DNA from 4 places in the Yersinia alsatica genome. Region 1 is predicted to be linked to each of the others. Evidence: predicted binding sites of a transcription regulator. Region 1 holds the regulator's gene; each other region holds the start of a gene.

Region 1 (7,730 bases):
CTGGTCTTCAATACAGGATGAACTCATAGCTTCTCCATCACTTTCTTCTGACTTATGACCCGCGCCACTGTCGATATACGCGAATACATACCAAATAGGTTGTCGTGACCTTGGTGTCTGATGTCCTTTACGGACATACCCTTGGTATTTGAAGTTGCAGTGTTGTTGCAGCTCCCATTACTTCAGGTAAAGAGGAAGATTAAGAAGAAACCCTAATGACTCTTGGAGTTAGGGCGACTCATCCATAAGAGTAAATGTGACGCAATCCACGCGCACAGAAAATGCTTAAGATAATGCTTTTTTTTAATGATATCGTTATCGGTTAAATCGAGTATAGGCTTGCCGGGACGCTTTCTCAATAATAAATCGTTCCCGGCCAGCATGTTCGTTAGTGACTATTTTTATTGGTAATTATGACTCAGCGCAATTATAGCCAGTACTGTCAGTGTGGCTTTTTTCTTTGCGCAAAGCGTAGCAATGAATGCCATAACCCAGAAATGCCAAAATAACGGTCGATAACATCACTGTGACTGTGGCCAACAAGGGCTGGCTGATATAAGCCGAAACCGCCATGCTAGCGACAAAACACAAACCGAGCTGCAACGTATTTTGTAGTGCTGCGGCTTTACCCGTATTGGCCGGAAATGGGGTTAATGCATTTGCTACGATAATAGGGTAGCAGGCACCATTCACAAGCGCCATTAAGCAGAATGGAATAAGTAAAGTTATCAGCGTTGGCGTGGTCAATGTTGCGATCAAATAGAGCGCAACCATGCTGATGGCATAGCCGCTCAACAGCCAAGGCAGCAGGGTATTGCCTTTAATCCGAGTCAGTGCGCTGCGGCAACCAAACCCCCCCAGCAGGAAGGCCAAAGTTTGTGGAACATAACTCAAACCAATGGCATTGGGGCTATATCCCATCTCACCCAGAATGAAAGGCGAGCCGGTTAACCAGGCGAAGAACCCCGCGCTGCATGCCGCAAATATCATCACGTTGCCGCTAAAGACTGGCGATTTTAGGAGCTGCCAGAAACTAATGGCGCTTTTATTTTGCACCGTATTATCTGATGGGGCATTTTTCCGCTCTTTCAGTAGTGCAGTGGGGATCAAAAGTAACAGTGTCACGGCCAACAGTACGACGAAAATTGAGCGCCAGCTGAAGTGGTTCAATAGCCAAGCACCCAATAATGGGGCGAGTGCCGGAGATAACGCCACTAACGGCATAATTGTGGCAAAGACCCGGTTGGCTTTACCGTCACGGTAGCGGTCTACCACTAATGCTTGCCAACTCACTGCTGCTGAGCAGACCCCCACAGCTTGAATAAAGCGCAGCACCAAGAGTTGTGTTGCTGTCTCAACCCACAACACCCCCAAACAGCCGATGGCAAATAACCCCAATCCAGCTAATAGCACTGGTTTGCGGCCCAGCTTGTCGGAGACTGGCCCCCAAATAAGCTGGGCGATAGCGAAACCGGCGAGGAAGATGCTGAGACTGGCACTAATGGAACCAGCGGAGGCTTGTAATTCTTGTTGCATGGCACCAAAGGCGGGTAAATACATATCGGTGGCCAAGTACCCCAACATGCTCAAACCCGCCAGATAGAACATGAAACTTGTTGACGTCTTCATACTTTATTTCTCTTTATCATAATTTTGCAGGCAATTTGCTGTCTTGAGACAGCTTTATAATTAGGGATTTATAGCGGGGGGCATTCTATCCGCTACGATAATCAGTTGTGAAACGGTAATATTTGCGAGAAGCTATCAAAAAAATTGACACCAAATAATTGAATATAGAGAGGCAGAAAATAATGTGGTCTGAATACTCATTGGAGGTGGTTGATGCTGTGGCGCGCACCGGCAGCTTCAGTGCGGCTGCTCAAGAATTGCACCGTGTGCCGTCTGCCGTCAGTTATACCGTGCGCCAACTGGAGGAGTGGCTGGCAGTTCCCCTGTTTGAGCGGCGTCATCGCGATGTCGAATTAACTCAGGCTGGAGTGGTTTTCATCAAAGAAGCCCGGGATGTTATCAAAAAAATGAATAACACGCGCCGTCAGTGCCAACAGGTGGCGAATGGCTGGCGGGGGCAATTAAATATCGTGATAGATAAAATCGTCAAACCGCAGCGAAGTCGCCGCCTGGTGCTGGATTTTTATCGCCATTTCCCTGACGTGGAGCTGCGGGTGCGCTATGAGGTGTTTAATGGTGTCTGGGATGCTTTGGTCGATGGGCAAGCCGATATGGCCATTGGTGCCACCCGGGCCATCCCGGTGAGAGGGCGGTTTGTATTTCGCGATATGGGCTTTTTGACCTGGCATTGTGTAGTCAGTGTGAACCATCCTTTAGCCCGTTTAACCGGGCCACTTAACGACAATCAGTTGCGGCCATATCCTTCACTTTGTCTGGAAGATACGGCACGAAATCTGCCTAAGCGAGATACCTGGACGCTGGATAATCAGCAACGATTAGTAGCACCGGACTGGACGACGGGGATTGACTGCCTGTGTGCAGGGCTTTGCATTGGTATGGTGCCAGCCCATATGGTGTCGCCGCTGATTGCCGATGGCCAGTTGGTGGCATTGACGTTAGCTGAACCACTGCCGGATAGCCCGTGCTGCTTAACCTGGGAACAGAATAATCACTCCCCAGCTTTAGCGTGGTTACTGGACTATTTAGGTGACAGTGTCACGCTAAATGACGAATGGTTAAAGGATGGCAATGCAGCGGATGACGGCGGCGTGCAGCACTAGCGGCCAGTCACGTGGAATGTGACTGGCCGAAGAGGATTAACGGCGGTAATCGCGGAACGGACCATCAGCGACAGAACGGCGCTCTACCAGTTTCGGGTGTACTTCAATGGTTTGTGGGTCTTCGCGCTTGCTGACAATACGATCAAGCAACATGGCAAAGGCGGTTTCACCTAATCGCTCTTTGGGCTGGTGGATCGTGGTTAGCGCCGGTGAGAAATAGCGGGCATTACGCACATTGTCATACCCGATCACCGAAATATCTTGCGGCACGCGTAAACCCAACTCATCAGCGGCACATATTGCGCCCATCGCCATGATATCTCCGCCACAGAATACCGCGGTCGGACGATGTTTTTGCGTCAAAATCTGATGCATGGCTTTATAACCAGACTCAGGTTCAAAATCGCCCTGAACCACCCATTCATCGCGTATCGTGATATTGGCTTCCTCTAATGCCTTCAGGAAGCCCTGATGGCGACCGCCCCCGGTATTACGTGATAACTGGCCGGGAATAGCACCGATATCACGATGGCCGCGCTCAATCAGATAACGGCCAGCTATATAGCCACCCTCGAAGGCATTATCAATAATTGAATCGGTGAAATCACCGCGCGCGGTGCCCCAATCCATAACTACCATTGGAATATTACGATAATCTTCCAGCATCCCTAACAGTTGCTCGGGATATTCTGAGCACATCACTAATAGCCCATCAACACGCTTTTGCGCCAGCATGGCCAGATAAGCTTTTTGTTTATCCAGATTATTATGAGAGTTACATAAAATCAGGGTATAGCCTTTGCTATAGCAGCTATTTTCAACCGCTTCGATCACTTCAGCGAAATAGGGGGCTTCACTGGATGTCGCCAGTAAACCAATTGACTTAGTGTGATTCACTTTCAAACTGCGAGCCACAGCACTGGGCGAATAATGCAGTTCTTTAATGGCTGCCCACACAGCAGCCTTGGTATTTTCGGCGACGAAACGAGTTTTATTGATCACGTGTGAAACGGTGGTGGTGGACACACCCGCGTGTTTGGCCACATCTTTAATCGTTGCCATAAAAAAATGACTCCTAAGCTTACCTGTTACAGCAGGTAAGTATTATGTTAATCGTTTGCCTGCATTACTCGAAAACCGCTCAGACAGAAGCACGATAGTAGGCTGGATGGTTGAGTCAGCTGGTCGTCTGAGAGTTTTTATTGGACGTTATTAGTCGGTATGCAGTTATGAACTGCGAATTTTGTCTGATCTGGAGGGAAAGTGGAAGAGCTAATCAATGTTATAAAGTGCGTAATGAGCACAAGATTTTTTTTCCTATCTGTGGGAAAATAATTTAACGCACTAATTATGTGCCTTTTCCCTACTAAAATTAACCGGCTGAGGAGTTTTTATGGATACCAATTTGAAGATGTCGCTGATTACGACTGTTGGTGCGCTGGCAATGATTATTGTCTTTAGCTTCGTGGCGGTAATGAATTAATTAAGCCGCTTGCCGGTGATAAGTAGGGCGGTTTACCCGCCCTTAATTATTACGCCGCTATTAAGCTAAATTCTGCTCAACAAAAGACCAGTTAACCAAAGCCCAGAAGTTCTCCAGATATTTTGGCCGCGCATTGCGGTAATCAATATAGTAAGCGTGTTCCCACACATCCACAGTCAACAACGGCTTATCGCTGGTTGTCAGTGGTGTTGCTGCATTCGATGTACTGACAATTGCCAGAGTGCCATCCGCTTTCTTGACCAGCCACGTCCAACCTGCACCAAAGTTTTTCACTGCGGCGTCGGTAAATTGCGCTTTAAATTCAGCAAAAGAACCAAAAGATTGCTTAATGGCATCATCGACTTTGCCCGTTGGTTCACCACCGCCATTCGGCGACAGACAGTGCCAGTAAAAAGTATGGTTCCAGACTTGGGCAGCATTGTTAAAGATGCCGCCGCTGGAGGTTTTGATAATCTCTTCCAACGTCTTAGCAGCAAACTCAGTATCTTTAATCAGGTTATTAAGATTCACCACATAGGTGTTGTGATGCTTGCCGTAATGATATTCCAGTGTTTCAGCCGAAATATGCGGTTCCAGTGCATTTTGTGCATAAGGTAATGCGGGTAATTCAAAAGACATAGCTCTCTCCTTTCGGGGTTGCTCAGGGTGTTTGCTCCTCAAATCCGGTCATTAGCTGTAGCCATGATGCGGCGAAGAGCGGTTAAATCATAATTGTTGTATTTTTGTTGTGGGTATTAATCTTAACAACTTTCAACAGGAATGACAGATATAACCACACTACAAGATGGGGGATTGCACGAAAATTAAACGCATTGAGTTATGTGATTGGTGGGGATGGTGAGAGGTAGGCACCTGATAGATTTACCGGGTGCCAGAGTAAGGATTAGCGGATGGTTTTTGGTGTCACTACCCGGCGCGCGCCGACATAGTGATCTTGCCAGTAGTCATTATCCATCATGCTGATGCGGATCTCTTCGCCCGTCCGCGGGGACTGAATAAACTTGCCGTTGCCTAAATAGACCCCTACATGGTCGGCCACACCACGATTAGCAATATTGAAGAACACCAGGTCACCACTTTCTAATTCAGCGCGTTTAACCGGTGCTGCATCGCGCAAATGATACATTTCGTTGGCGGTGCGCGGCATTTTTATTCTGATGACATCTTTATAGGCGTAATAGATAAGCCCGCTGCAATCAAAACCGGTATTAGGGGAGGTGCCGCCCCAGCGATAAGGTTTGCCGACTTGTTTCATCAGTTTGCTCATAGCGGTTTGTTTGGCGTGTTGGTAGCGTTTTTTATGTGCCGGGCTGAGTTTCATTTTATTATTTGCGGCTAATTCGGTGCTGGCTTTCCCTTCCGCTTTATTTCTATGGCGACCATAAGCAACTTTTTCTGTTTTCTTAACTGTCGCCTTTTTATTGGCCGCAGTTTTAATATCGGTTTTTTTACTCTCAGTGGCTTTACTGTTGTTTGATTTTTTAGCGGTAGGTTTGCTGACTTCTGGTGCTTTCTTCTTAATAGTTTTACTGGCAGTGGCGGCTGTTTTCTTTTTATCGTTATTGGCGGCTATCTTATTTGGGACTTTTTTACTGGTAGTGTTTTTATTGTTGTCGACTTTAACTTTCTTAATGTTTTTATCTGCTTTACGTTTCTTGCGATCATCAGGGCTGGCCTGACTAATCTGACCTTTCTTTTGCTCAGCAGAGACGTGAGCCTGCGGCGACGCATGCGCCAGGTTTAGAAATAGCTGGGTGAACAGCAGCACAAACAGCGTAAGAATTAAACGCATAATAACGCTACCAACCTTGGCCCTGAAATGAATATGAAGAGTCACAGTATTGCCGAAACTCCGGATATAAAACAGCGGCGAACTACAAGAATCTAATCGATATTGTGAGAAAACGTTAATGGCGTCGCAATTGTTGTTTTTTCACCCGTCAAATGACCTTAAATCAACCATACGTCAACGAGTTAACCACCGCCTATTTCAAGCACCCCACAAGCAAGATAATAATGAAGTGATGGGATCAAAAATGTTATTATAAATGCATATATTTGTAGCCGACAATATAACCATTTGCTGGCAGAGTAAAGCCCCTGCAAAAGATGGCGTTTTATTCCTGTCGTGACAGTCGCTACAATAGGCCGTACGCAATAATTAAATTGAGCAATAAGTATTGTAGCCACAGGGCTTGAGGAAGCAAGAAATGACCACGATTGATAAAATTCAGCGCCAGATAGCGGAAAACCCAATCCTGCTTTATATGAAGGGTTCACCTAAGCTGCCAAACTGCGGTTTCTCTGCTCAGGCTGTGCAGGCGCTGTCCGCGTGCGGCGAGCGTTTTGCTTATGTTGATATTCTGCAAAACCCAGATATTCGTGCTGAGCTGCCAAAATATGCCAACTGGCCAACCTTCCCACAGCTGTGGGTTGATGGTGAATTGGTCGGCGGCTGCGATATTCTGATGGAAATGTATCAACGCGGCGAACTGCAAAAGTTACTGAAAGAAACTGCCGATAAATATCGTGCAGAAGAAGAAAAACCAGCCGCAGAATAATGGGTTGGCGAGTGAGTGGAACAAACAAAAGGTGGCTTGCAAGCCACCTTTTTTAATCATGAAATCGCTATTCCCACCTCAAATCTGCTTACTCAGATTCACCCGCCGGTACCGGCCAGCCACCTAGTTTCTTCCAGCGATTCACTAGTTCACAAAATAGTTTTGCGGTTTGCATGGTATCGTACAACGCGGAGTGAGCCTGGCTACTGTCAAAGGGGATACCCGCAGTCAGACAAGCTTTAGCCAACACTGTTTGCCCCAGCACTAACCCGCTGAGCGCGGCAGTATCGAATGTGGCAAAAGGGTGGAATGGATTGCGCTTCAAACTGGCACGTTCTGCCGCCGCCATCACAAAGCTGTGATCAAAGTGGGCATTGTGCGCGACAATAATTGCCCGGTTACAGCCTTGATCTTTCAAACCTTTGCGTACCGCTTTGAAAATGGCATGTAAGGCTTCATATTCACTGACTGCGCCACGCAAAGGGTTGGTCGGGTCTATGCCATTAAATGCCAGCGCTTCAGGTTGCAGATTGGCACCTTCAAAAGGGTCAACATGAAAATGCAGTGTTTCATCTGGCAACAGCCAACCATCCTTGTTCATTTGCAAGGTGACGGCGGCAATTTCCAGTAATGCGTCAGTTTGAGCATTAAAACCGGCGGTTTCTACATCAATTACTACCGGGTAATACCCACGAAAACGGCCACTCAGGGCGTTAAGGTCACTTTTATCTGCCATCAGTTTCTTATCTTCATCGAATTCAGCGCACATTATGTCAAATTTTAGCGCGGGATGCAGGGGGATATCGCGATGAGAAAAAAGGCACCTTACCGGTGCCTTTAAGTTAATCAGTTTCCGAGGCCCAGTCCGGCGCTCTTATTCTCGATTAACTCGATTTTGTAACCGTCGGGATCTTC
Region 2 (7,730 bases), 1.8 Mb from region 1:
GAATGTCGCGATCGGATCGATAAGATGAATATTACCTTTAATAATATCGCCAGCATTGAAGGACAATTCCCCGTCATCACTTTGCCAGTCACCTTGCTTAAACGTGATATTTCTTAGTGTCAGATCTAAATCATTAAAGGCCCAGTTTTTCCCTTCAACACGCGCATCAATTAAATCAAAGCGTTTCAATGTAATAGGGGGAAGCTGCAAAAAGGTATTCCAGACATCTTCTAGTGTTGCTGGTGTTTGCAGGCGAATATTGCTCAAGCGCATGCGGTCAACTAACCAACTGCCGTCAGCGGATTGACTAGCATTACCCGTGAGTTCACCTTGCGCGATATCAGCACCGAAATTATTCAGCGTAAGTGCATTTTTCTGTATTGAGCCTTGCAGATAAAGTTTCTGGGCAGTGATGCCATTAATGGTCAACGAACCTGCACTAAACTGAAATTGGGCATTTTCACCCAGACTATTGCCCGGCAATGGCTGCCAAGGGACCAAGCCACCATTGACTTGCTGACCGGTAACTTTCCACTGACCCGCGGTACTTTTGGGCTCAATCGTCGTATTCAGCGCCATATTGGTTAGCTGTAAGGTATCGGCCTGTAAAGGTAATGGCGAAGTGCTGTTGTTGAGGGTTAAGTTACCATTTTGCAGCGTTAGGCTGAGAAGATGGCGCGGCTCTGTCAGTTGCCGCCAACTTAGACCAAACAGCGCCTGCTGGGCGATAAGAAATGGCGGCTGATTGGCGCGGCCCAGAGTGACATCAGTAAAGCTGATTTGCCCGGGCTGTGACCATGAGTGATCTATTTTCCCCAGAGAGAGGCGATATTCGCTGTTATCACTGACCCAACGGCTTAACCAGCCGGCAGCCCAACTGGTCTGAAGCAATACGTAGCACAGCACTACAGACAGCACCAGCAGCAATAATAACGTTAGCAGCACTTTCCCGAGAAATTTCATCCGGTTTTTCCACGCCTATCGGTATACGGAACCCTGTTTATGCCGCAAATTGTCCCTTAGCTCAATAGACAATCAGTTATCGGAGCATAAAAAAATGGCCGGTATCGTTTACGACCGGCCATTTTTGTGACGTGTTAGCGAAAAGATTATTTTTCTTGTGGGAAGAGGAGGTTAAGTACGATGGCTGTAATACCACCGGCTGCAATCCCAGAAGAAAGTAACGTTTTCACCCAATCAGGTGCAAATTGCAGAATCAATGGCTGCTGTGCCACACCCATGCCGACTGCCAATGATAAAGCCATAATCATAATTGCGCGGCGATTGAGAGTTTCACGTGACACGATACGCACGCCGGAGGCAGCAATGGTGCCGAACATCACGAGGGTTGCCCCACCTAGAACAGGTTCAGGGATGTGTTGCACGAATCCAGCCACCGCTGGGAACAGACCCAGAACAATTAGCATCAGCGCCACAACAAAACCGACATAACGGCTGGCAACACCGGTCAACTGGATTACGCCATTGTTCTGACCGAAACAAGAGTTAGGGAAGGTGTTGAACACCGCTGATAACATTGAGTTCAAGCCATTCGCCAACACGCCGCCCTTTAGGCGTTTCATGTACAGTGGGCCATGAACGGGCTGTTCTGACACATCTGAAGTTGCCGTGATATCGCCAATGGTTTCAAGCGAAGTGACCATAAAGATAAGCATCAACGGCACCAGCAGATTCCAGTCAAAAGACAAACCATAGTAAAGCGGCGTTGGAATAGTAATCAGGGCGGTATCGACGACTGGGCGGCTTTCCGGCAGCATGCCGAGCGTCCAAGCCAGCAAGTAACCCACAGCCATGGCGATAACCAAAGACGCGACGCGCAGATAGGGGTTGCGCTGGCGGTTGAGTAAAATAATGACTAACAGTACTGAACCGGCTAATAACAGGTTTTTCGGTGAGCCAAAGGTATGGTCGCTCATTGCGCCATAACCACCGCCAATAGATGTCAGTCCAACCTGAATCAATGATAGCCCGATAATCATCACCACAATACCGGATACCAGTGGTGTAATAATGCGGCGCGCCAGATGCAGGAAGCGGGAAAGTATGATTTCAGTACAGGATGCAACCATCAAGGTACCGAACAGTGCCGCCATCATGGTAGGGATATCCGCCCCACCATTTTTCAGCGCCAGTCCACCCATAATCAGTGGAGAAACAAAGTTAAAACTGGTGCCCTGAATTGATAACAGGCCGGAGCCGACCGGCCCCCACGTTTTAATTTGCAGCAGTGATGCCAAACCAGATGCAAACAGCGACATGCTAATAATGCGTTGGGTATCTTCCGCCGGTAATCCCAGTGCCTGACAAATCAACAGGCCAGGGGTTATTACCGCAACAAACATGGCCAGTAAGTGTTGGCATGCAGCAAATAGTGTTTGGGCGATGGGTGGGCGGTCTTCTAAACGATAAATGAGTTCGCTGGGGCGAGTTGTTGCCTGCTGTGGGGCATCAAGTTCGGCGGATTGCGTAGACATGGAGTGGCATTCCCGGATCGGCAAAGAGGGCATTTTAATGATCCGCCTCACAAAAGCAATCGGTTGCGCCGTATTTTTTTAAATATTCTTATCGGGCGCTCATTCATGTTTTTCTATCACTAACCTTGTAATTAGCGGCATTTTTTTTTCTAATCCCCCTCTAACTGCTTTGGCGTTTATTAAGGAAATGTCTAACGTCATATTTTTACTCGATATTTTAATCGCATGGAGTACCAAGATGTTTCATCTCGATACCTATGGCACGCTAGTCGCGGCCTGTCTGGTTTTATTGTTAGGCCGAAAGCTGGTAAAAACTGTCCCTTTTCTCAAAAAGTACACCATACCTGAGCCTGTAGCTGGTGGGTTATTGGTGGCTGTTATGTTGCTACTGATGCAAAAGACCCTTGGTTGGGAAATCAGTTTTGATATGTCACTAAAAGACCCGTTGATGATGGCATTCTTTGCCACTATCGGTCTGAACGCCAACTTGGCCAGTTTACGTGCTGGTGGCAAGGCTCTGAGTATTTTCGTGTTTGTCGTCGTCGGTTTGCTACTGGTGCAGAACGCGATTGGCATTGCGCTCGCGAAATTAATGGGGCTAGACCCATTGATGGGACTATTAGCGGGTTCTATCACGCTCTCTGGTGGGCACGGTACTGGCGCTGCATGGAGTAAAGTATTTGTTGAGCGCTATGGCTTTGAAAATGCAACTGAAGTTGCCATGGCCTGTGCGACCTTTGGCTTAGTACTGGGTGGGTTGATTGGCGGGCCAGTCGCTCGTTATCTGGTCAAGCACTCTTCCACGCCAGACGGTACGCCAGAGGACAGCGAAGTGCCCTCCGCTTTTGAAAAGCCCTCTGCCGGCCGTATGATTACTTCATTGGTCTTGGTCGAAACCATCGCCATGATTGCTATTTGCCTGATGGCGGGCCAAGTTATTTCGGGTTGGCTGCAGGGCACGATGTTTGAACTGCCGACCTTTGTGTGTGTGTTATTCATCGGGGTTATCCTCAGTAATACACTGTCGGCGATAGGTTTCTACAAAGTCTTTGATCGCGCAGTATCAGTATTGGGTAACGTCAGCTTGTCATTGTTCTTGGCGATGGCCCTGATGAGTCTGAAACTGTGGGAGTTGGCATCGCTGGCATTACCAATGTTGGTTATTCTGTCGGTCCAGGCATTGGCGATGGCGCTGTACGCTATTTTTGTCACTTACCGGGTGATGGGCAAAAACTATGATGCGGCAGTACTGGCGGCAGGGCACTGTGGCTTTGGTTTAGGTGCGACGCCGACCGCTATTGCGAATATGCAGGCGATTACTGACCGTTTTGGCCCGTCACATTTAGCCTTCTTGGTGGTACCTATGGTTGGCGCGTTCTTCATTGATATCGTCAACGTGATCGTCATTAAGCTTTATCTGTTGCTGCCAATCTTCCCTGCAGTCGCAGGGTAATTGAAATTAAGGGCTGGTTTATAGGCCAGCCCTCAACATCAATAGATAAATACTTAAGCATTGGTATAGCGCGTTCGCTCAGGTAGCCAGCGCTCTATTAATGCCCGAGCATGTTCAGGATATTGCTGATGCAGGTGGCGGGCGACCCGCTGTACTTCAGGGATCATTGCCTGATCACGCAGCAAATCAGCCACTTTAAACTCGGCGCTCCCTGTCTGGCGTGTTCCCAATAATTCGCCAGGACCACGAATTTCCAAGTCTCGCTGAGCAATAACAAAGCCATCATTGCTATCACGTAATACTTGCAAGCGCATCTGGGCGGTTTTGCTCAGTGGCGTTTTGTAGAGCAGCACACAATGCGAAGCCACAGCTCCGCGACCAACACGGCCACGTAATTGGTGTAATTGCGCTAAACCCAGGCGTTCTGGGTTATCGATGATCATCAGACTGGCATTGGGGACATCAACCCCGACCTCTATCACTGTGGTGGCAACCAATAACTGCAATTCGCCCTGTTTAAAGGCTTGCATAACCGCCTGTTTTTCTGGGCCTTTCATGCGCCCATGAACCAAACCAACTTTGATTTCTGGCAGCGCAATTTTTAATTCTTCGCAGGTGACTTCGGCGGCCTGAGCCTCCAACAATTCAGACTCTTCAATCAAGGTGCAAACCCAATAGGCTTGTCGCCCCTCTTCCAAACAGGCATTTTTGACTCGCTGGATAACATCGCTGCGGCGAGTATCAGGAATTGCCACTGTCGTGACGGGGGTTCTACCTGGGGGCAGTTCGTCAATTACCGAGGTATCAAGGTCAGCATAGGCGGTCATCGCCAAAGTTCGTGGAATCGGCGTCGCGGTCATAATTAACTGGTGCGGATGGAAGCCTTGCTCCTCGCCCTTTTCCCATAAAGCGAGCCGCTGATGAACACCAAAGCGATGCTGTTCATCAATAATCACCAGCGCCAGCCCAGAAAATTGTACTTGCTCCTGAAACATGGCGTGGGTGCCGACCACCATGGAAACTTGGCCACTGGCAACCGCCTCTTGTTGTGCCAACCGGGCTTTGCCTTTTTGTTTCCCAGCCAGCCAGCCGACCTCTAGACCTAATGGTTCAAGCCATTGACGGAAAGTATTCGCGTGTTGCTCGGCTAATAATTCAGTGGGAGCCATTAGCGCAACCTGCTTGCCATGGGCAATAGCCCGCAGGGCCGCCAGTGCGGCAACCAATGTTTTCCCTGATCCCACATCCCCTTGGATCAACCGCATCATGGGGAAGTTATGGGTCATATCTTGCTCAATTTCCGCCACCACCCGCTGTTGAGCACGGGTTGGCGTGAAAGGTAGTGCCGCCAGAAAACGTGGTTTAAGTTGCTCTTCAGCCAGCAGTGGTAGCGCCCGATAACTTTGCGCTCCCGCTCTGACCGCCAACATGCTGAGGTTATGGGCCAATAACTCTTCCATAATCAACCGCCGCTGGGCAGGGTGCTTGCCTTGCTCTAAATCGGCCAGTTGAATGTCAGCTGGTGGGCGATGCAGGGTATGAATAGCTTCTGGCAGGCTAATCAGAGAGCGGCTTAGTTCTATCGGTAATAACTCAGCAATAACACTGGAATCCAGCATTGCCAGCGCTTGATCGATAAGTTTTCGCAGGGTGGCCTGACGAATCCCCTCAGTGGTGGGATACACTGGCGTCAATGATTCCTGCAATTCAACACCAATATTCTCGCCATGTACCCGATATTCAGGGTGAATGATTTCCGGCCCAGTATTACCCCGTTTGGTTTCACCATAGGCAATAACATGCTTGCCCGGAGACAGGCTGTTTTTCATTGCAGCATTGAAGTTGAAAAAACGCAGGGTAAGGACACCGCTTCCGTCGGTGATTTGGCAGGTCATCATCCTCCGCCGACCAAAACTAATGTCGGAACGAATGACTTCGCCCTCAACCGTCACTGAAAGGCCGGGCAGCAGATCACCAATACGATAGAGCCGGGTGCGGTCCTCATAACGTAGTGGCAGGTGAAGCAACAGGTCTTGAATCGTCTCCAGACCCATTTTCGCCAGTTTCCCAGCCTGACTTGCGCCAACACCGGAAAGTGTACTGAGGGGTACGGCATCCAGCAGGCGGCCTTTCATTTAAGACTCCGTGGATTGCATGGCTGACCACCATTGCGCATCGGCAATAACCTGGCCTTGGTCATCAATATAAGGCTGGGGAAGCCCTTTACGTTTGGCTACTTGCGCCAATACCGGGTATCCACCTTCAAACAAGAGTCGCTGCTGCTCTTCTTGTGGCAAAACACTCTGCGCCCGCTGATACATACCTGCATTTTGCCGCTGTCGCTGCGCTTCATATAAAATCAGCGCAGAGGCGACCGAGACATTCAGTGATTGCACCATTCCGATCATCGGAATAATGATGTCCTGATCGGCCAATGCCAGTGCTTCTTGAGATATGCCGGTTTTTTCCTGCCCCATTAAAATACAGGTAGGGCGGGTGTAGTCGATTTCACGAAAATCGACAGCCTTATCAGATAGATGAGTCGCCAGTATTTGCATACCCTGCGATTTCAGATGGGTAATAGCATCAGCAATATGAGAATGTGTTTTGACCTGAACCCAACTGTTGCTTCCTGCGGCAGAAGAAAGTCGCGTGTACATTTGGGTAGTTGGCCAAATGGCATGTACTTGATGAATACCGACGGCATCAGCAGTACGAATAATCGCCGACACATTATGGGGTTTATGGACTTGCTCCAGACAGACCGTTAGATCCGGCTGCCTGGTGGCAAGCATTTCACAAATCCGCGCATAGCGTTGAGGATTCATAGGCGTTAATTACGATTACGGCTGACTTTAACCACATCTGGCATGATACGAATCTTACGCATAATGTTAGCCAGATGGACTCGGTCACGAGTAGTCAGGCGAATAAAGGCGCTGTATACCCGGCCATCTTTCTCTTCAGTATTCAGACTCTGAATATTAGATTCAGCAGCATTAATTGCCGCCGTCAGATTCGCCAAAGCACCTTGTTGATTGAACATGTCGACTTTGATTTCAGCAATAAACTCTTGCTCAGTCTCTTTATCCCATTCAACCGCCATAAATTTCTCAGGCTCTTTTTGGTAACCACGAATATTACGGCAGGATTCGTGATGGATAACCAAACCTTTACCTGGGCTGATATGGGCGATAATCGGGTCACCCGGAATTGGACGGCAGCACTTGGCAAAGGTAATCAGAACACCATCAGCACCTTTAATTGCCAAATTGCGGGTACCACCGGAGGTTGCCAGTGTTGATGGGTCACCTAAGAGGTTCTTAGCCACCACGACACTCATTGCATTACCCAAGCCAATTTCCGCCAGTAAATCATCCAGCGTAGCCAGCTTCATGCGGTCCAGCTCGCGCTTGATATTTTCTTCTGAAATATCAGATAGTTTCCGCCCATTCCCCAATGCATGATTCAGTAACCGACGGCCAAGGCTGACCGACTCATCGCGTTTAAGGTTTTTCAGTAATTGGCGAATTTTAGCGCGCGCTTTCGAACTGACGACAAAATTCAGCCAGGCTGCATTTGGCCGTGCACCCGGAGCGGTAATGATTTCAACGGTTTGACCACTGCTCAGTGACTGAGAAAGCGGGTATGGCTGGCGGTCAACACGAGCGCCCACACAAGCATGACCGATATCGGTATGCACAGCATAAGCAAAGTCGACCGGTGTTGCGCCAGCAGGTAATTCAACAATGCGCCCTTCCGGGGTGAAAACGTAAATCTCA
Region 3 (7,730 bases), 960 kb from region 1:
CCAAAGAAGCCGGAGATAACCGTCGAAATACCATTGGCAAACATCGAGCGATGTAAGCCTGGGTCACGAATTAAATCCTTTTTGACAATATTCGCGGTTACCACCAAATGCCCGATATGCTCGGCAATCACCACCAGCGCCGCTGGCAAGATAGTCAGAATAGCAAACCACTCAAAACGAGGTGTATAGAACGTCGGTAACGCAAACCAGTGAGCATCACGAATTGGGGTTAAATCCACCACCCCCATCACGAATGACAAAGCATAACCAACCAGCACACCAATCAGAATAGGGATAATGGCAAAGAAACCACGGAACAGCACCGATCCCAGAATGGTCACGCCCAGCGTCACCATTGAAATAATGATGGTATTTGAATCGACCGTCACGCCTTCAGCAGGCAGCAATCCCGCCATACCCGCCGCAACACCTGCAAGCTCAAGGCCGATAACAGCCACAATCGCGCCCATCGCCGCCGGCGGGAAGAGAACATTTAACCAACCGGTGCCGGCCTTTTTCACAATCAGCGCCACCAGACAGAACAGCACGCCGCACATGATAAAACCACCCAATGCCACTTCGTATCCCAGCGGAAGTAACAGCAATACCGGTGAAATAAAGGCAAAGCTGGAACCGAGATAAGCAGGGATTTTTCCCTTACAGATAAACAGGTAAAGCAAGGTTCCGATACCGTTAAATAGCAGCACCGTCGCTGGATTGATTTTAAATAGAATAGGAACTAAAACTGTGGCACCGAACATGGCGAACAAATGTTGAAAACTCAGGGGGATCGTCTGGAGCAGCGGTGGGCGCTCGCTGACGCCAATGGTGCGACGGCTCATTATCTCTATCCTCTCAATTAGAATTAGATGGTTATATGATGTTGGTTGCTTAAAAAAAGTTTGCGCTGAAAATCATTCAAAAAAAAGCCGACTATCAAGTCGGCTATCATCGTTTATTTTGTTCCGAAAATCTTATCACCGGCATCACCCAACCCTGGGATGATATAGCCGTGTTCATTCAAACCTTGATCGATGGAAGCGGTATATAACTCAACATCAGGATGCGCCTCTTCGAGAGCCTTGATGCCTTCAGGTGCCGCAACCAATACCAATACTTTAATGCTCTGGCAGCCAGCGTTCTTCAGCAAGTCGATGGTGGCAATCATTGAACCACCGGTGGCCAACATTGGGTCAACAACTAATGCCATCCGCTCATCGATATTTGACACCAGTTTCTGGAAGTAAGGCACTGGTTTCAAGGTCTCTTCATCACGATAGACACCGACCACGCTGATACGCGCACTTGGTACATTTTCCAGCACCCCTTCCATCATGCCCAAACCGGCACGCAGGATTGGCACCACAGTAATTTTCTTACCTTTAATCTGTTCAATCTCAACCGGACCGTTCCAACCTTCGATGGTCACTTTTTCAGTTTCCAAATCGGCGGTTGCCACGTAAGTCAGCAAGCTTCCTACTTCAGACGCCAACTCGCGAAAACGCTTCGTACTGATGTCATTCTCACGCATCAAACCAAGTTTATGTTTTACTAGTGGGTGTTTCACCTCAACGATCTTCATTATTTTTCTCCTGGTTAGGCGACTGGCGGCCAAAAAAATCGCGAGATTATACCGCCTTTTTTTTTGAACGCCACAATGAATAGCCTGATTCAGATCAATAGAAAATCATTATTAAGTCAAGAAAGCTAAAAATCAGGGTGATATCACAAGCTACTCGCAAACGTTTGCCTGCGCTGTTAGAATTGTCGCGTTTTCTTCCTATACCCGAAGTAATTGAAGTTGCAGGTAGGCAGCTAGCAAGCGAATCCTAATGAGCTTACATCAGTAAGTGATTAGGGTGAGTGTGTGCAGCAACAACCCTGCGGCTCCAAGTAAGAAGGGTAAAAGCTCAAACAGCCAACCGCCGTGGGGACCTCGCAGTGACCAACAAAACCTCTCTCAGCTATAAAGACGCAGGTGTAGATATTGATGCCGGCAATGACCTTGTTGATCGCATAAAAGGTGTGGTTAAACAGACCCGTCGCCCAGAAGTAATGGGTGGATTGGGCGGGTTCGGTGCCCTGTGTGCTCTGCCACAAAAATACCGTGAACCTATTTTAGTTTCAGGCACCGATGGCGTGGGCACCAAGCTGCGTCTGGCAATGGACCTGAAACGCCACGATACCATCGGTATCGATTTAGTCGCTATGTGTGTTAATGACTTGGTAGTTCAAGGTGCTGAACCGTTGTTCTTCCTGGACTACTTTGCTACCGGTAAACTGGATGTAGACACCGCCGCCAGCGTCATTACCGGTATTGCCGAAGGATGCAAACAGTCAGGTTGTGCACTGGTGGGCGGCGAAACAGCCGAAATGCCAGGGATGTACCACGGTGAAGATTATGATGTTGCGGGCTTTTGTGTCGGCGTCGTCGAAAAATCCGAAATCATTGATGGCAGCAAAGTTGCCCCCGGCGATGCTCTGGTGGCTTTAGGTGCCAGCGGCCCGCACTCCAATGGTTATTCACTGGTGCGTAAAATTCTGGAAGTCAGCAATACCCATCCAGAGCAGACTCAGTTGGAAGGTAAATCTCTGGCCGACCATCTGCTGGAACCGACCAAGATCTACGTAAAATCTATTCTTAGCCTGATTGAGCAACTTGATATTCATGCCATTGCTCACTTGACCGGTGGCGGCTTCTGGGAAAATATCCCGCGGGTATTGCCACAAGGTACTCAAGCCGTTATCGATGAAACTAGCTGGCAGTGGCCTGCGGTATTTAGCTGGTTGCAACAAGCCGGTAATGTCAGCCGCCACGAAATGTACCGCACATTTAACTGCGGCGTTGGCATGGTGGTCGCCCTTCCCGCTGACTTGGCCGATAAAGCAGTTGAGTTACTGACCGCATCCGGTGAAAAAGCCTGGAAAATCGGTGTGATTGCCGCCGCCGACGAAGGTGCAGAGCAAGTGGTGATTAACCCGTAACATCAGCGATTAATCATTCAGCCATTTAAGATTTTCGCATCGCGAATGAATCCCGATGAGCTTACTCAGGTAAGTGATTCGGGTGAATGAACGTAGCTAACAACCCTGCCGCTTCAAACCTAGGGATACCCAAAGTAATTGGAGCGACAGGTAGGCAGCAAGCGAATGAATCCCGATGAGCTTACTCAGGTAAGTGATTCGGGTGAGTAAGCGTAGCTAACAACCCTGCCGCTTCAAGTACGAAGGGTATATGAAAAAAATAGTGGTTTTGGTCTCCGGCCAAGGAAGCAATCTGCAAGCCCTGATAGATGCCCAGCAGCAAGGGCGCATTTCAGCAACCATTTGTGCGGTATTCAGTAATAATCCGCAGGCTTATGGTTTGGAACGCGCGACGCAAGCCGCGATTCCAGCTCACGCGCTGGATGCTCAAGCATTCTCTGACCGCGCCAGTTTTGATTTGGCATTAGCGCAAGCTATTGACCAATATCAGCCGGATTTACTGGTGCTGGCGGGTTACATGCGGATTCTCAGCTCTGAATTTGTTCAGCATTATGCTGGACGGATGCTGAATATTCACCCTTCCCTATTGCCGAAGTATCCCGGTTTGCACACCCATCGACAAGCATTGGAAAACGGTGATCAAGAGCATGGTACTTCAGTGCATTTTGTTACTGAAGAGCTGGATGGCGGCCCGGTTATTCTGCAAGCCAAAGTCCCGGTTTTCAGTGAAGACACCGAAGAGGATGTCGTTGAAAGAGTGCAAGCTCAGGAACACAGCATTTATCCGCTCGTCGTCAGTTGGTTTACTGATGGCCGCTTAGTGATGCAAGATAATGCAGCTTGGCTTGATGGCAAGCGCTTACCCACACAAGGGTATGCGGCAGAATAATTCGACAAAAATAGATTAACTAAAGGCGCTCCCCTTCCACGGTGAGCGCCTTTTTACTTATTCTTTTGTCATCCCCAACATCATTGGAATTACAGGAAGGCGGTGAGGGAAAGAATCCCGATGAGCTTACATAAGTGAGTGGTGCGCGGCTAACACACCTGTAACTTCAAGTACGAAGGGTATAAGGTTATAATTATCAAGGCAGCAGCCGCTGTCGCCCTATAAGGAATAAGTATGTCTACCAATAGCAGCGTCCGGTTACGCCCACTGGAGCGGGATGATCTGCCGTTTGTCCATCAATTAGATAATAATGCCAGTGTGATGCGCTACTGGTTTGAAGAACCTTACGAGGCCTTTGTCGAGCTATCTGATCTCTATGATAAGCATATTCATGATCAGAGCGAGCGCCGCTTTATTATTGAAGGTCTGGGAGTCAAAGTGGGTTTGGTCGAACTGGTCGAAATTAACCATATTCACCGCCGCGCCGAGTTTCAGATTATTATCGACCCTGCCCATCAAGGTAAAGGTTATGCTGGCTCAGCCGCAAGACTCGCGATGGAGTACGGTTTTTCCGTACTGAATTTGTATAAACTCTATTTGATCGTCGATAAAGAGAATAAAAAAGCGATCCATATCTACAGCAAATTAGGCTTTGAATTGGAAGGTGAGCTAAAACAAGAGTTCTTTATCAATGGTGAATACCGTACTGCAATTCGTATGTGCATTTTCCAGCCACAATATTTGGCTAAATATAAAACGCCATCGATAAAGAGTGCTTAGTCAATTGGGGCCATATGGCCCCAATGTCTATAACCTGAGTTAATTTAACAAATTCAGTAATGTAATATTATCATTTACATTAACTGCGTCTATATTTGATAACAAAAACTCTTTCGCGCCAGCATTGTGGATACTAAAAATATTGTATGCGTAAACAATGTTAATAATATCATCTTCACTCAACGAGTCATTATATATAACAAAGGCGCTGATAACTGATTTAATAATAAAGAAATCAATAGTGTATTTGTAAAAATCCTCGACTAGATTATCCGTATCGTTCAGTGCAAACTGATTATGGTAGAAATTATACTGGAATAAATTACGCAAAATATGTGGGTGTTGATTAAATAAAGGCATAACTTTATCACTCCAGGCAGAACTCAACTGCTTCATCCGCTCTTCCAACTGATTAACATCAACCTCATTCATTAAATGATGAATCAGAAATGCCATATAATTAAACAGGGTTTTCTGCCCCCGATTTTGCAAGGATTTAACCGTACGCCGTTGAAATATCATCAGGAAATGCCATCGTGCATTGGCATTAAAAGGAATGTGGGTCATTTCATTGTGTATGTCTCCAGAAATTAACTTGTCAAGAATAGCCTCATACAATGCCGATATTATTGGTATTTTATCTTCCAGGCTTTTATCTATATCCTGACAACAATGGATGAAAATATTAATAGCATAAACATTTTCTTCAATATTTTGGTTAGGCGTAAGTATTAGTTGATTACAATAATAGTTAATCATCTGCCCTTCAGAATTAATTACTCTCTCATTGAAATAATGTTTCTGGTTTATTACCTCATGATGCAAGCTAAAGGCATTAGGATTAAACAAAACAAGCCGGGTCACTTCCGGGCAGGACAACGTCAGTGTATCGAATTTTTCAGATTGGTACTGATGGTGACTACGCGGATAAGTTGCACAAGTTTGGCTCAATGCTTCGCCACCCAGTCGCTTATGCACCTCACATAATCTTGTTTTATCAAGATAGGGGCAGTTACCATCGTCCTTGAGACGTATTTTAGCCCAATCAGCGGTGTTAGTACGCGTAACTGAAATATTCTTGATTGCTATATTTCTGATCGTTTGATTTTGGCTATTTTTATATTTTCGATAGGTATTTTTATCTATGCTGATATTCCAGCCGTTGCAGCAATGGTCACGACAAGCTGATCCGACGCAACTGAATTTTTTAACAAAGTCGGGCTGAATAATCTGTAATTCTTTCACGAGATAGAGTCCTATTATCACGACTAATTTACAGATAACAAACGACACATTGCCGAGTTAACTTAAGTACTCGGTTAAATTAAATTTTTCAGCCCGCATTCTCTATTACATCAATAAAGATAATATCGAGAAATCCTCTCTCATCGCCAAGGCAGTTAGTTGCTGTATAAGTTGTTGGTTTGCCCTATCTGTTGACTCGCGGCAAGCATGATAGGAATAAACAATATCAATCACATCATCTTCAATAAGCTGACCATTTTTAGCGATATGAGCGCTTATCAATAGTTTTAAATAAAAATAATCAATAAGTTGCAGATTAAACATCGTTGTTGCCGACATGCTACCCATTGCCAATTGATCATGATGAATGCGGTAGAGAAAGTAATGACGAAAGACTAAATTATGATCTATAGCCGAAGACCATATTTGTTGTTGGCATAGATACTTTAGATTATGGTCAGTTAGTTTATTGGTAGGGGTATCCAGCAAGGTATAAACATAGGTTGCAAGCACCTTCTTCCCACGAACATCAGGTAATTGTGTTATAAAATCGCGCAAATAACCCACGAGTTCATGACGAATTAGCGGGTCAAAATCTACCTCCATAAATGCCAGGGCCGCTTTCCCCGACTCAACCGTCGCGATTAATTCTGCTCGCAGATGATCTATTTCGACCATTTTATTTTTGCTCGCATCATGACTGATTTGATGAGTCTGCAAAAAATGACTTATTGCCCACAGGTTTTCTTCAATAGACTCGTGCGAGCAGGCAGCAGTAATCGCAGCGCAAGCTCGATTGGCCAACCGCTCCTCAGTGACGATATCGGGCGCTTTATAATAGTCATATTGGTTGATGGTAGAAAAACGCAGTGTTAATGCATTAGGCGAAAATAATACCTGTCGAGTCACTTCAGGGCAGGAAAGTGACATGCTTTTGATTTTTTGATTCTTATAAACATGATCAACCTGAGGGTAAGAAGCACAGCTATTACTCAATGCATTCGCACCGATATGTTTATAAATCTGGCATAGCCGTTGTTCGTCGAGGAAAGGGCAATTCCCCTGACTATCAGGGGTTATATTGGCCCAGGCAGTCAAGCTAGTCTGTATGACAGAAATTTCGGTAACAGCAATGCGCTTAATATCTAAAAAGGGGCTTTTGATATATTTCTGATAACGGTTTCTATCAAGTATGACATGCTGGTTTTTGCAGCAATGCTCTCGACATGCTGTACTCGCACAGCGAAATGATTCCATAAAATCAGGCTGAGTTATCAGTAATTCTTTCACTTAACGCTTCCATTCAATAGTCACCCATATAACGAGCGGCACATGAAAGTGTAAACTTAAATCGCGTCAGATAAATAAAGTGAAAACCTTAGAAAAGTTTTTTACTGGCCTGCTATATCACACAAAAGAGTGAATCCCGATGAGCTGACATAAGTCAGTGATTCGGGTAAACGAAAGCAGCCAACACACCTGCGGCTTGAAAGATGCAGGGTATTAGCCGTAACGCCCGGTAATATAATCCTCAGTCCGCCGCTGATGTGGCGAAGTAAACAAGGCATCGGTATCGTTATATTCCACTAGCCCCCCTTGATGGATAAAGGCGGTATAGTCTGAAACACGCGCCGCTTGCTGCATGTTATGAGTCACCAAGACCACGGTATATTGCTGCTTTAATGTGGTTATCAGCTCTTCAATGGTTAAAGTTGAAATAGGGTCCAGTGCCGAGGTTGGCTCATCCAATAACAGCACTTCTGGCTCAATGGCAATGGCTCGGGCTATCACTAAGCGCTGCTGCTGACCACTAGAGAGGCGAAATGCATTT
Region 4 (7,730 bases), 460 kb from region 1:
TCCATCGTTATCGCCATATTACCGTTGCTGCGGAGTTTCGCTGCCGTGGTGATGAGCTGTTGGGCGAATATGCCGACGAAATCCGCCATCAAATAACATTGATGAGCCAATTGGCATTGACCGATGATGAGTTTATCTATCTTTCAAGTTTACCCTTCTTTCAGGATGACTATCTGAATTGGCTGCGGGATTTTCGTTTTAATCCAGAGCAAGTCAGCGTATTAAATAAGGAAGGGAAATTAGATATTCGCATTACCGGGCTGTGGTGTGAAACGATTCTATGGGAAGTGCCATTACTGGCAGTAATCAGTGAAATCGTACATCACCGTCGTTCTGTACATGTCACCGCCGCTCAAGCCGTCAAGCAATTGCGTAGTAAACTTCAGCAATTTAAAGCGCTGAGTGCTGATATCGATATTACTCACTTCAAATTAATGGACTTTGGTACACGCCGTCGTTTCTCACGCGAGATACAACATGCCATTGTTAGCAGCTTAAAAGACGAGTTCCCCTATCTGGTCGGCACCAGTAATTATGATTTAGCGCGCGAGTTATCTTTAACGCCGGTTGGCACTCAGGCCCATGAATGGTTCCAGGCTCACCAGCAGATAAGCCCGGTTCTGGCCAACAGCCAACGCGTGGCGCTGCAAGTTTGGCTAGATGAATATCCCGATCAACTTGGGGTCGCATTAACCGACTGCATTACCATGGATGCTTTCCTGCGCGATTTTGACGAGACATTCGCTAAGCGCTATCAGGGATTGCGCCATGACTCGGGTGATCCGGTCGAATGGGGTGAAAAAGCTATCGCTCATTATGAAAAACTGGGTATTGACCCTATGAGCAAGACGCTGGTGTTCTCTGATAATTTAGACTTGGAAAAAGCGCTGTCGCTATATCGCCATTTCTATCAGCGGATTAAATTGGTGTTTGGTATTGGTACCCGCCTAACCTGCGATATTCCCGGTGTCAAACCACTTAATATTGTTATTAAGCTGGTCGAATGTAACGATAAACCCGTCGCTAAGCTTTCTGATAGCCCGGGTAAAACTATTTGCCACGACCCGGCTTTTGTTGATGAATTACGTGAAGCATTTGCTCTGCCGCTGGTTAAGAAAGCCAGTTAGCATATTGCTCACGGGTTTACGAGTAGCTGGGCTCATTCTGCCCGGCTATTCATATCACCGACATCTTTTGTCTCCTCATCATTGTCTCTATTAAACTCTATCCCGTTTATGCCGTCTTTATTTAAGCTAACCCTAGAAATGTTGCACCGATTTGGTGATTTCTACTTGTGTCCTGCACTGCCACAAGTAACATAGCAATATCCCCATTTTGTTGGGTTATTAACTATTTCTATAAAACTATTTATTAAAGAGAGAAATCTATGAGCGTAGTGCCTGTAGTCGACGTACTGCAAGGCCGTGCTGCGGTTGACAGTGAAGTCACCGTACGCGGTTGGGTGCGTACCCGGAGAGATTCTAAAGCGGGTATCTCCTTCGTTGCCGTTTATGACGGTTCCTGCTTTGACCCGTTACAGGCCGTCGTGAATAATAGTTTGCCGAATTATCAGGATGAAGTGCTGCATCTGACTACCGGCTGTTCTGTAGAAGTCACCGGAACGGTAGTTGCATCACCGGGTGAAGGCCAAAGTTTTGAAATTCAGGCCACGGCTATTAAAGTCGTCGGTTGGGTCGATGATCCCGATACCTACCCAATGGCAGCAAAACGTCACAGCATCGAGTATCTCCGTGAGGTCGCGCACTTGCGCCCACGGACTAACTTAATCGGCGCGGTTGCTCGCGTTCGCCATACCTTGGCGCAAGCCATTCACCGTTTCTTCGATGAGAATGGCTATTTCTGGGTTTCTACCCCACTAATCACCGCCTCAGATACCGAAGGCGCTGGCGAAATGTTCCGTGTATCCACATTGGATCTAGAAAATCTGCCACGCACAGATACCGGTGCTGTCGATTTCAGCGAAGACTTTTTCGGTAAAGAAGCTTTCCTGACAGTATCCGGTCAGTTGAATGGTGAAACCTACGCCTGTGCGTTATCAAAAGTTTACACCTTCGGCCCAACTTTCCGGGCAGAGAACTCCAATACCAGCCGTCATTTGGCTGAATTCTGGATGGTAGAGCCTGAAGTGGCTTTTGCTTCCTTAGATGATGTCGCCGGTTTGGCTGAGAAAATGTTGAAATACGTTTTCCAGGCAGTACTGAACGAACGTGCTGATGACATGAAATTCTTTGCCGAGCGCGTAGATAAAGATGCTGTAGATCGCTTACAGCGTTTTGTGACTTCTGACTTTGCTCAGGTTGACTATACCGACGCCATTGAAATCTTGCTGGCATCGGGCCAGAAATTTGAAAATGATGTGTCTTGGGGGATTGATTTGTCTTCTGAGCATGAGCGCTATTTAGCTGAGAAACACTTTAAAGCGCCGGTAGTGGTTAAAAACTACCCGAAAGATATCAAAGCTTTCTATATGCGGATGAATGAAGATGGTAAAACCGTAGCCGCGATGGATGTCCTTGCCCCGGGTATCGGCGAAATCATCGGTGGTTCACAGCGTGAAGAACGTTTAGATGTGCTGGATGCTCGTCTGGCAGAAATGGGCCTCAATAAAGAAGATTATTGGTGGTATCGTGACCTTCGTCGCTATGGCACAGTGCCACATTCAGGTTTTGGCCTTGGATTTGAGCGTTTAATCTCCTATGTAACAGGAGTTCAAAACGTTCGTGATGTTATTCCATTCCCTCGCACACCGAGAAATGCCAGCTTCTAAGTTTATCATTTAGAAAAAATTTGTATTTTTGTATAAAAAAAAGCCAGCTCAGCTGGCTTTTGTCATTTTTTAAAGTTCGATCTAAGTCACAAAGTTCCCTGATATTTACATTTAGTAACACATAGTTTCCCAATGAAACATATTCAGGTAATTGGTAGCATTTTCGGTGTGGATTATAGGGCCGGTGAATGGAACACTGCGTTCAGACACAGACGACACCAAACTCTCAACAATAGTTCCAAAAAAATTATTGGCGGCAGTGGCAGGTGTCCGAATAAAACCAATGAGGGTAATAATAATGATGAAGCGCAATATTCTTGCAGTAGTAATCCCAGCATTGTTAGTAGCTGGCGCAGCTAATGCAGCAGAAATCTACAACAAAGACGGCAACAAACTTGACCTGTACGGTAAAGTTGACGCGCGTCACCAGTTCTCTGATAACGCTAAACAAGACGGCGACAAATCTTATGTTCGTTTTGGCTTCAAAGGCGAAACCCAAATTACTGACCAACTGACCGGTTACGGCCAGTGGGAATACAACGTTCAAGCAAACAACACCGAAGGCGGTGACGCTCAAGATGGCAACGCAACCCGTCTGGGCTTTGCTGGTCTGAAATTTGCTGAATTCGGTTCATTCGACTACGGCCGTAACTACGGCGTAATCTATGACGTCAACGCATGGACTGACATGCTGCCAGTGTTCGGTGGTGACTCAATCTCCAACTCTGACAACTTCATGACTGGCCGTTCTACTGGTCTGGCAACTTACCGTAACACCAACTTCTTCGGTCTGGTTGACGGCCTGAACTTTGCCCTGCAATACCAAGGCAAAAACGAACGTAATGGCGATGTTAAAGAATCTAATGGCGACGGCTTCGGCATGTCTTCCACTTATGATATCGGCTACGGCGTGAACTTCGGTGCTGGTTACTCTACTGCAAACCGTACTACTCTGCAGAAAGATGCTTCTACCGCTCCAGGCAACCAAGCTCAAGCATGGAACGTTGGTGCTAAATACGACGCAAACAACGTATACTTGGCTGTTATGTATGCTGAAACTCAGAACATGACTCCATACGGTACTGTAGCTAACACCATCGCGAACAAAACTCGTGACCTGGAAATTACTGCACAATACCAATTCGACTTCGGTCTGCGTCCATCTTTAGGCTACGTTCAGTCTAAAGGCAAGGATCTGAATGACGCAACTGGCGACAACCATGACCTGTTGAAATATGTTTCTGTTGGTTCTTACTACTACTTCAACAAAAACATGTCTACCTATGTTGATTACAAAATCAACTTGCTGGACGAAGATACCTTCACTGTTAAAAACGGTCTGAACACAGACAACGTTGTTGGTGTTGGCTTGGTTTACCAGTTCTAAGTTAAACTTAATCACGCAGTTTATCTGCTGACATAAGTTGAAAAAAAGACAGGGCCTCGGCTCTGTCTTTTTGTTTTCCCTTTAGTCAATCTAGGGATATTACGCTGCTGATTGACCTATTCTGCCGATTTTTCACCCTGAATCCCCCCGCCTCACAACATTCATTTCTTTTTCTCGCAAACGGTTGGCAAAGACCGCAACTGGCGCTACCCTGATGGTTCTGTTTGCTTAACGCTAAGCCATGGAAGCCTCTGACATGTTTGAAAAAATCACTGCTGCACCTGCGGACCCAATTCTGGGCCTGACCGATATTTTCCGCGCGGATGACCGCCCTAATAAAATCAACCTGGGGATCGGTGTCTACAAAGACGAAACCGGGAAGACGCCGGTGCTGACCAGCGTAAAAAAAGCTGAGCAGTATTTGCTGGAAAATGAAGTTACCAAAAACTATCTGGGCATTGATGGCCTGCCCGTTTTCGCCAGTTGTACTCAGGAACTGCTGTTCGGTACCAATAGCGCGATCATTACTGATAAGCGCGCGCGTACTGCTCAAACGCCTGGTGGTACTGGTGGATTACGTATCGCCGCTGACTTTATTGCCCACCAAACCAGCGCCAAACGTGTCTGGGTCAGCAATCCAAGCTGGCCAAACCATAAAAACATCTTCGCTGCTGCTGGATTAGAAGTTGTTGAATATGCCTATTATGACGCTGCAAACCATGCGCTGGACTTCGATGGCCTATTAAGTAGCCTGTCAGAAGCCCAAGCGGGCGATGTCGTGCTATTCCATGGCTGCTGCCATAACCCAACAGGTATCGATCCAACAGAAGCCCAGTGGAGCCAATTAGCTGAGCTGTCTGTAGCCAAAGGTTGGCTGCCGCTGTTTGACTTCGCTTATCAAGGTTTTGCCAAAGGTTTGGAAGAAGATGCCCAAGGTTTGCGTATTTTTGCCGCGAAGCATCAAGAACTGATTGTTTGTAGTTCTTACTCCAAAAACTTCGGCCTGTATAATGAGCGCGTTGGTGCTTGTACTGTTGTTGCCGCAAGCAGTGAAATAGCCGATATTGCTTTCAGTCAGGTTAAAGCTGTTATCCGTGCCAACTACTCTAACCCTCCTGCTCATGGTGCTTCTGTGGTTGCGACCATACTCAGCACCCCTGCGCTACGCGCAATTTGGGAACAAGAACTGACTGACATGCGCCAACGCATTCATCGTATGCGTCAGTTGTTTGTGAATACCTTGCAGGAAAAAGGCGCTCAGCAAGATTTTAGCTTTATCATTAACCAGAACGGCATGTTCTCATTCAGCGGTCTGACTAAAGAACAAGTTCTGCGTCTGCGCAATGAGTTTGCTGTTTATGCCGTAAATTCTGGCCGTGTTAACGTTGCTGGCATGACACCAGACAATATGGCACCACTGTGTGAAGCCATCGTTGCCGTGCTCTGATTAAGTGGTAATGTCTCACTGTAAAAGGGTGCCTTGGCACCCTTTTGTTTTATACATAAAGCCAAAAGAATCTTAATGGAACATATATTTGGCAAACTCGTTCATTGGCATTGGTCGCCCGTACATATAACCTTGCAGATAATCAACCTTGTGCGCTTGTAAATAACGCATTTGGGTATCATTCTCGACGCCTTCGGCTATAGTTTGCAGCCCCAGTCGTGTCGCCAGATCGATAACATTCCCCACAATGTGGCTCGACAACGCATCTGAACCAATCATGCCGACAAAACTTTGGTCAATTTTAATAAAGTCGACTTTAAACTTCTGCAAATAAGTCAAACTTGAATGCCCCGTACCAAAGTCATCGATAGCAATAAATACCCCCAGAGCATGAAGCTCTGCAAATAACCTATCTGTAGTCTCATCGGCAACAATCAACTTTCGCTCGGTTAGCTCTAGCGTAATATTGATCTTATTGCAGCCAAAGGCCTCAATAAAATTACGGCAGTCATCTACCAGACTCAAATCACGGCAATGATTGGCGCTAATATTAAAACCAAAGTGGAAACCTTCAGGCAATTGATTGACATAAGGTGCAAATTTTTCACTCACTTGTCTCATAATAGAGCGCGTCATCGGCACGATAAGTTCACTGTCTTCAGCCAACGGAATAAATTGATTAGGTTGAATTAGACCATGCCCAGGATGCTGCCAGCGCATTAATACTTCGCAGCCAACCCAGCATTGATCCTTACCGGATACAATGGGCTGCATATAAGGAATAAATTCATTATTTTCTAATGCATGTTTTAATACTAAGGTTGGTGATGCCGCCCTACCCGATAACCAAAAAACCAGTGTGGCAGACCCGACACTCATTAGGATGAAGAAAATTAAGCTGCCTCGCGAATATTGCCAGGCATAATCTAAATATTGCTGATGGGAAAGAGTGGTACTTAATGAATACGCATATTTCTCAGATGCCAAATATAAAGGCTCGTCTCCATTTGGCGGGCGACCTGAATGGACTATTCCTGCCGCATCCATCCATGTATTCCCCACTCTCAGTTGCAGCTCAACATTGCTGCTCAAGAGATTCAGAATACTGCGTAAGTAGTAGCCATCGACGGCAACCAAAATACTGTAATCACCGCGTTCCAGCCGGTAAACCATCAGAGCGCGATCCGGCGTCACATCATTGCCCGACATTAATTCCAATTGCCCATTAACAAACACGTCTAAATCAAAAGGAGTCGCGAGTGGGCCATATATTGAGGAACAATAGATCGTGGAGCCTTTCGCTAAACTGACTGAGCGAACATCCGGGATCATTACCACTTGATCCCGAAGATTCTGTACAACTTGCACACAAGGTTTCCCTAATCCGGTTTCTACCTGAATAGCAGCATGCTGCAAGTTATTAAATATTTGATCAAAGCGAGCTCTGGCTTGCAATAACTTAGCCTCAGCATCCTGATGCATATTGGCCTTGGTTTGTGCATAAATCACTACTGCACCTAACAACAGAAATAGTAATAAAACCATGCAAGCAAAGCCGAGCCGGGACAGTAACTTATTCAGTCTGAAACGACGAAATGGCATAGTAGATTCCATTGAAAGGTGTTCGTCATTTTACGAACTCAAAATGGCAACAAAGAACGATGCCGGATTAATACCAGTGAGATCTTTTTTGTTTTGCTGCGCCTTATCAATATCGTAAAAAACATGCTGACTTAATAGCCATCACCATTATGTCTATAGTACCAATAAATAGCTGATTATTTGTTCACAAAAGACTTTAATCACTCATATTAAATATAACGTAAAAAAGGCACCGTCAGGTGCCTTCATTGTGATCAATACTTGAATTATGCATAGAGTATATGACAGTAAACTTGATGCATCACCAGATTGCAGGTTCTTCTCGTATAAATGGATTAGTCTGCCGCTCATGACCTAGCGTCGACATAGGGCCATGGCCTGGAATAAACGTCATATCGTCACCCAAGGGTAATAATTTGGTTCGGATAGAATTAATTAATTGCTGATGATCGCCGCGTGGAAAATCGCTACGCCCAACACCACCATTAAAAATAACGTCACCCACG

The links. Region 1 encodes PurR, which represses purine synthesis genes. Its sites were predicted from a motif close to CANGCAAACGTTTGCNTG; they were not measured.
Region 2: gltS (sodium/glutamate symporter) is a predicted target of PurR. The motif match lies at 2,548-2,565, and genes of this name have one in related genera.
Region 3: purM (phosphoribosylformylglycinamidine cyclo-ligase) is a predicted target of PurR. The motif match lies at 1,736-1,753, and genes of this name have one in related genera.
Region 4: N0H69_RS11320 (amino acid aminotransferase) is a predicted target of PurR. The motif match lies at 4,349-4,366, and genes of this name have one in related genera.

The regions. Positions count from the first base shown of each region.
Region 1 is NZ_CP104006.1:3,024,622-3,032,351, forward strand. It holds gene cfa (cyclopropane fatty acyl phospholipid synthase) at 1-27, opposite strand, end outside; gene punC (purine nucleoside transporter PunC) at 412-1,629, opposite strand; gene punR (DNA-binding transcriptional activator PunR) at 1,812-2,750, shown strand; gene purR (HTH-type transcriptional repressor PurR) at 2,787-3,812, opposite strand; gene cydH (cytochrome bd-I oxidase subunit CydH) at 4,144-4,233, shown strand; gene sodB (superoxide dismutase [Fe]) at 4,294-4,872, opposite strand; gene N0H69_RS13525 (C40 family peptidase) at 5,138-6,046, opposite strand; gene N0H69_RS13530 (Grx4 family monothiol glutaredoxin) at 6,465-6,815, shown strand; gene rnt (ribonuclease T) at 6,904-7,551, opposite strand; gene gloA (lactoylglutathione lyase) at 7,662-7,730, opposite strand, start outside.
Region 2 is NZ_CP104006.1:4,800,961-4,808,690, reverse strand. It holds gene N0H69_RS21755 (AsmA family protein) at 1-963, opposite strand, end outside; gene N0H69_RS21750 (uracil-xanthine permease family protein) at 1,110-2,495, opposite strand; gene gltS (sodium/glutamate symporter) at 2,734-3,948, shown strand; gene recG (ATP-dependent DNA helicase RecG) at 4,002-6,083, opposite strand; gene trmH (tRNA (guanosine(18)-2'-O)-methyltransferase TrmH) at 6,084-6,776, opposite strand; gene spoT (bifunctional GTP diphosphokinase/guanosine-3',5'-bis pyrophosphate 3'-pyrophosphohydrolase) at 6,782-7,730, opposite strand, start outside.
Region 3 is NZ_CP104006.1:2,059,762-2,067,491, reverse strand. It holds gene uraA (uracil permease) at 1-842, opposite strand, end outside; gene upp (uracil phosphoribosyltransferase) at 956-1,582, opposite strand; gene purM (phosphoribosylformylglycinamidine cyclo-ligase) at 1,942-2,985, shown strand; gene purN (phosphoribosylglycinamide formyltransferase) at 3,236-3,874, shown strand; gene speG (spermidine N1-acetyltransferase) at 4,109-4,654, shown strand; gene fliB (flagellin lysine-N-methylase) at 4,694-5,899, opposite strand; gene fliB (flagellin lysine-N-methylase) at 6,005-7,189, opposite strand; gene pstB (phosphate ABC transporter ATP-binding protein PstB) at 7,403-7,730, opposite strand, start outside.
Region 4 is NZ_CP104006.1:2,567,429-2,575,158, reverse strand. It holds gene pncB (nicotinate phosphoribosyltransferase) at 1-1,127, shown strand, start outside; gene asnS (asparagine--tRNA ligase) at 1,388-2,788, shown strand; gene ompF (porin OmpF) at 3,090-4,175, shown strand; gene N0H69_RS11320 (amino acid aminotransferase) at 4,432-5,622, shown strand; gene N0H69_RS11315 (EAL domain-containing protein) at 5,695-7,224, opposite strand; gene N0H69_RS11310 (MBL fold metallo-hydrolase) at 7,526-7,730, opposite strand, start outside.